One region of the Colwellia meonggei genome, then DNA from elsewhere that is predicted to be linked to it. Evidence: riboswitches for the same ligand, from Rfam matches in the RefSeq annotation. Region 1 holds a riboswitch; the other holds the start of a gene.
What was found. Region 1 has a riboswitch for cyclic di-GMP ahead of AC27E9_RS13105 (DUF3718 domain-containing protein). Riboswitches for the same ligand answer to the same signal wherever they lie in the genome.

Region 1 (3,142 bases):
ACAACAACCGTTAAGTTGTAGGTTGGCGTACCGTCTGAGCGAGCAATAATTAAGTCGTCAAGTTGGCTATTACTAATTGTAATATCACCTTTAACGATGTCATTAATGACAACATCACCGTCTAATGGGTTTTTAAATCGAATAACAAAAGCCCTATCTGCGGGGTGATCTGTACGGTCACGCCATAAGCCGTTGTACTTTTCAATTTCACCTTTGGCTTTCGCTTCTTCACGCATCGCTTCAACTTCTTCTGCGGTGCTATAACAACGATAAGCATTACCAGATGCTAAAAGCTCTGCAATAACTTCTTTATAACGGTCAAAACGTTGTGTTTGAAAATAAGGGCCATGTGTCCATTCAAGGTTTAACCAATTCATACCATCCATTATGGCATCAACAGAGGCTTGAGTTGAACGTTCTAAATCAGTGTCTTCAATACGAAGAATAAAGTTACCGCCATTTTTTTGGGCATATAACCAACTGTATAAAGCAGTACGTGCGCCACCAACATGCAAATACCCTGTTGGACTAGGAGCAAAACGAGTTGTTAAAGTCATAAAAATCTCAACTAAGATGTTTAATTGCCCAAGAAAGCAATAAAAACAAAAATTATGGTTAATAAAGTTGGCTGCATTTTATCAGGCAAAGATATGAAATACACCTACTCGTTGGCTTAATTCATTTCAAATAACGCTTAGTCGGCTAAAAAAGTTCACAAATCCATCACTATGATGGAAATTGAAGCGGTTGAACTAAATAGTTAAAAAAATAGCAAAAAAGTACCGAGTTTTTGTTGACAGCTTTTTCGTTCTCCCTATAATACGCCCCCACAGAGACGGACGATTAGCTCAGTTGGGAGAGCACCGCCCTTACAAGGCGGGGGTCACTGGTTCAAGCCCAGTATCGTCCACCATATCTCTGTTTGTATAAGTTATTTTCTTATATGGACGATTAGCTCAGTTGGGAGAGCACCGCCCTTACAAGGCGGGGGTCACTGGTTCAAGCCCAGTATCGTCCACCATTCTTTACCATAAAGAATTAAAACCAAAATGGACGATTAGCTCAGTTGGGAGAGCACCGCCCTTACAAGGCGGGGGTCACTGGTTCAAGCCCAGTATCGTCCACCATTCTTTGCCATAAAGAATTAAAACCAAAATGGACGATTAGCTCAGTTGGGAGAGCACCGCCCTTACAAGGCGGGGGTCACTGGTTCAAGCCCAGTATCGTCCACCACTATTTTTAAATCCTCAAAACCTTTTTTTTGAACCTTTTAGCTTTTCTTTATAAAGCACCTACTACTCTTTATAATCTGCGCCAAGTCACTGATTCAAGTCCAGTATCGTCCACCACGAGTATTGTTAAGCCTTTAAGCTTTTGCCAAAACTAAACAACTGCAAAAACCACAAAGGGTAATTCTCTATTCGATACACCATTTACGAAGCTTTGCTCACTGTTATCAATTCCATACCTTGTAAATACATTACAAGAGAATTCTAGGCAATAAAAAAGCGAGCCTATGCTCGCTTGATCAAAATATTATATTTTAACGATTAGCCATTAATGCGCTTCTGTGCAGCTGCTGTTAATTCAGGAGATGTGATCGTTGCTAAAATACCTTCAACTTTCGCTTTTGGTAATTTACCTAACATTAAAGTGCCCGTTTTAATTGCGTTTTTCTGACTAGCAAATGCAACTAAATTTTGGCCGTTACATTGAACACCGTCGAATACTTTACGAATTTTTAATTTATTAGACTTTAGAAATGAACGAAAACGTGATTTATCATCAACAGAAACGTATTCACATAGAGTTTTAGCTACATTTTGGGCTTGTACATTTGACGAGTAAGTAGAAGTTAATAATACAAATGAAATAGCTAATATGATGTTTTTCATGGTGTGCCTTAATATCAATAAAGTAAAAACTGTGAAACGAACTATCGATACTAAATCGCATTGGAAACCCCGCTGTCATAGGTAATACCCGTAGACCGGTAGTTTTGCGTAATACCTTTTCAAGTATCTTGCCGTTTCTGCCGAGGCGCATTATACAGAGACATTATTGTTACACAAGGTTAATTTTTGTAATGTGACTATTTTTACTACAATACAAATAGTTAAAGCTAGATTTACTGTGCTTTAACTAAAGTGTAATAAGTATCAGCGGAGGACATTAGTTAGTAACTCAGTTATAATTATTTTTTAAATTTTGCTTTAAAGACTTTTCATGATTGACGACATTCCTTTAATTAATATTTCTGTACAACCCATTGAATTATGTAAACTACTTAAAATAGCAAATATGGTTGGTGGTGGTGGCGAAGCCAAAATTGTCATCAGTGAAGGCTATGTAGCTGTTAATAATGAAGTTGAATTTCAAAAACGTAAAAAGATTTACCATGAAGACATTATTGAATTTAATGGCGAAATTTTTCAGGTTAACTTTGTTGAAGACCTAACAAAACCGGAGCCATCAATACAACCACTTGTATCGAAGGTAAAAGCGACTAAAAAGAAGCAAACAAAGAAAAAAGTAAAACAAAGTGCCATAGAAAAAGAACAAACTACTGAAATGCCGGCACGTTCAAAGCGTAAACCAATCTCCTTTTAGTATTCGCTATAAGTTGGCTTACTAATGCTTAAATACTATCAACTCCATTACCTTGACGTATTCTTAAATTGGCAATAATTGCACCTGCAACAATAAGCAGCATTGCGGTAAAAACTTGCTGACTAAAAAGTGATTCACTAAATAGTATTAACAGTAGAGTTGATAACAGGGGTGTAAAGTATGACATTGTTGCAATCACCCGCGGATCACCTTTTTTGACTGCGGCATCCCAACAATAAAAAGATAACCCCATTGGCCCTACCCCTAATAAAAAAATTAAGCCTAAATCAGAACTACTAATAGTAGGTATTTCTTCAGCTATAATATGAGCAAGTGCTGCTAATACACCAGAAAGTAAACAAAACAGTCCGACTGTTGCAGAGCCAAATTCAGTGTATTTAATAATTAATTTTTTAGATAACAACGAATAGCATGCCCATGTAACTGCAGCCATGAATGCTAAACTATAACCAAGTAGATGCTCAGATGAGAAATCCAAACCATTGGCTGCGACAATTAGACCAGCACCAAT
Region 2 (3,142 bases), on a different contig from region 1:
CTGCGCAGTAATAGTCTGATAGATAGTGGCAATCTATCAAAATAATTAACCGCAATGGCATTAAAGTCATGACTTGGATTAATTAGCAAAGACTCTATATTTTTTAATCCTACGGTTTCTTGTTTTAAATGTTCGGGTATTAATGACAAAGTGTGGTTGACACGCTCCATACGCTCAATATCACTTTGTAAAGTATCAGAGAAAATCGTATCTAGTAGGTGACCTGCAATAGTTGCCGTTGTTGGAGGGTGAGGGTTGTTTTCTTGTGCGTGCATTGGCTCTTTCGGCTGTTCAACACCAACAATGAATATTTTTTCTGCGCCTAAATGTATTGCTGGACTTAATGGTGAAAGCTGATGAATAGATCCGTCGCCCAAATGATCATGTTTAACCTTAGCTGAAGGAAACACTAAAGGAATAGCAGCGGAGGCCATTAAATGCTGGCTGTTCAATTGGGTTGGCTCACCTCGACGCTTTGCTCTAAACCAAGGCGATATAGATTCCAACGATTGAAAAAAACTAATGGAGTCACCGCTGGTATAACTTGAAGCTGTTACAGAAACCGCTGATAAATATCCACGCCTAATATTGGTATCAATGCGACTAAAATCTATCACCATGTTTAGTAAATCGAGTAATGGCGCATTATTCAATAAACTTCGAGCTCGTTTATTTGCATAGTCTGCTTGAAAGCTGCCAAGCAAGCCTGCTGATAAATGGCTAAATACACGTATAGCATCACTATGGTAAATACGTCCAGGATCGAGGTTTTTCCAAACCCATTCGAGTTTCTTAACGCCTAATTGAAAGCATGAGGCATAACAGGCTAAAGCGGTTGAATTAATTGCGCCGGCAGATGTGCCACAAATAATAGGGAAGGGAATACCATGATTTCTTGGGATAAACTTGGCAATTGCCGATAATACACCAACTTGATAAGCCGCACGAGCGCCACCTCCAGTTAAAACGAGTGCATTGTTGCTATTAATATAACTGCGTTTATGTGGCATTTAGACAACCAAAACTATAACTATTTTATAAAGATTTTAATCCGTTTTTTAGCAGGTAGCTAGTTGAAATTAAAGATTTAAATATTATTTAATCGGAAAAGAAAAAAAGGCCAGCATATGCTGGCCTTTTTAAAGACATAAGAATTATTAACTAGTAAAACATCGAACTTACAATAAGTATTAACGCCTACTGGAAAATAAATTTCTAGCTGCTTACACGTTTGTTAGCAGCGTCGATTAATGGTTGCGATCCATTTTGAATAAGTGCCAAGTTAGCTGAAACAGTTTTCTTTGGTAATTTACTAATCATCAAAGAACCAGTTTTTACTGAACCTTTAGTAGCAGCGAATTCTAACAAGTTTTTACCATTACACTGGATACCCGCGAAGATATTACGAATTTTTAATTTATTCGTCTTTAAAAATGAACGCATACGTTTCTTGTCGTCGGCGGCAACATACTCACATACATTTTGTGCAATGTCGGCGGCTTGCGCTTTCGGCGCAGATATAATAGACGTCATCGTTAAAGCAGTAACGGTAGTAACTAGTAATAATTTTTTCATTTTAATAACCTTTTATAATACAAATAGAGTTAGTAAAAGAAAAAACCACAGGATGTACCTAATAACTCGGTAACTCCGCTGTCATAGATAAATACAGAATTATACTTACCCTTAGACCGGTGGTTTTGCGTAACACGTTTTCGCGTGTCTTGCCTTTTCTTTGTCAATTTCAGTATTACCAAATCTTGAATTAAATGCAACTGCTTTGTTGCATTTTGTTTTCCATAGTTAAAGGTTTTTATATTTAATTCTTTTAAAACAATCAATTATTTTGATTTTAGGAATGAGTGTAATTTAGAGGGGTTTACAGTTTTAGGACAAATACCTACATATTGTAAGAAATTAACCACAAAAAAAGGGGCTAATGCCCCCTAATTTAATCGTTTTTTGTTAACTATTTGTTATTACGTTTAAAAAGTCATCTCAGGAATATCACCGTCAACAACCAATTTACCTTCGGTTAATGAAATGATTTCTTCTACCGATACACCTGGAGCACGCTCTAATAAATAGAATTTACCATTTTTAATTTCAATAAAAGCTAAGTCAGTTAATACTTTTTTTATGCAACCTTTACCCGTTAACGGTAGTGTACAGTTACTGAGTAGTTTTGAAACGCCATGTTTTGATGCGTGAGTCATGGTCACGATAATGTTATCGGCACCAGCAACTAAATCCATTGCTCCGCCCATACCTTTAATTAGCTTGCCTGGGATCATGTACGAGGCAATGTTGCCGTTAACGTCCACTTCAAAAGCGCCTAAAACGGTTAAATCAACATGACCACCGCGGATCATGGCAAAAGATTCTGCTGAATCAAAAATTGATGCACCCGTTGCCATAGTTACCGTTTGTTTACCTGCATTAATTAAGTCAGCGTCAATTTCTGCTTCGGTAGGGAATTGCCCCATACCTAATAGACCATTTTCCGACTGCAGCATCACTTCCATTCCCTCAGGTACGTAGTTGGCCACTAATGTTGGAATGCCTATGCCTAAATTAACGTAGTAACCGTCTTGTAACTCTTGCGCAACGCGTTGTGCTAGTTGTTCTCTTGATAAAGCCATAAATTACTCCTTACTAACACTTATAATTATGTATCGCTGCGAACAGTACGTTGTTCAATGCGTTTTTCAAATGAACCCAATATTAAACGGTTAACGTAAATACCTGGTGTATGAATGTGATCTGGGTCTAACTCACCAGGTTCAACAATTTCTTCTACTTCTACTACAGTAATTTTACCCGCCGCTGCTGCCATAGGATTGAAGTTACGAGCAGTTTTTCTAAACACTAAGTTGCCGTAGCGATCTGCTTTCCAAGCTTTAACAATGGCAAAGTCGCCTTTAATAGCAGGTTCTAAAATGTAATGCCTACCGTCAAATTCTCGCTCTTCTTTGCCCTCTGCAACAGGAGTACCGTAACCTGTCGCCGTGTAGAATGCAGGAATACCGGCTCCGCCGGCACGCATTTTTTCGGCTAGTGTTCCTTGAGGCGTTAATTCCACTTCAAGTTCGCCATTCATCATTTGACGTTCAAATTCAGCATTTTCGCCAACATATGAGGC

Region 2: another riboswitch for cyclic di-GMP. It lies ahead of AC27E9_RS18120 (DUF3718 domain-containing protein); the one in region 1 lies ahead of AC27E9_RS13105 (DUF3718 domain-containing protein).

Annotation. Positions count from the first base shown of each region.
Region 1 covers NZ_BAAJLZ010000005.1:60,692-63,833, reverse strand. Annotated here, with positions in the region: gene gltX (glutamate--tRNA ligase) at 1-557, opposite strand, end outside; tRNA gene AC27E9_RS13125 (tRNA-Val) at 838-913, shown strand; tRNA gene AC27E9_RS13120 (tRNA-Val) at 946-1,021, shown strand; tRNA gene AC27E9_RS13115 (tRNA-Val) at 1,052-1,127, shown strand; tRNA gene AC27E9_RS13110 (tRNA-Val) at 1,158-1,233, shown strand; gene AC27E9_RS13105 (DUF3718 domain-containing protein) at 1,551-1,895, opposite strand; cyclic di-GMP riboswitch class I at 1,955-2,038, opposite strand; gene AC27E9_RS13100 (RNA-binding S4 domain-containing protein) at 2,227-2,610, shown strand; gene AC27E9_RS13095 (DMT family transporter) at 2,639-3,142, opposite strand, start outside.
Region 2 covers NZ_BAAJLZ010000011.1:62,527-65,668, forward strand. Annotated here, with positions in the region: gene AC27E9_RS18115 (patatin-like phospholipase family protein) at 1-1,010, opposite strand, end outside; gene AC27E9_RS18120 (DUF3718 domain-containing protein) at 1,216-1,575, opposite strand; cyclic di-GMP riboswitch class I at 1,641-1,739, opposite strand; gene AC27E9_RS18125 (3-oxoacid CoA-transferase subunit B) at 1,986-2,642, opposite strand; gene AC27E9_RS18130 (CoA transferase subunit A) at 2,669-3,142, opposite strand, start outside.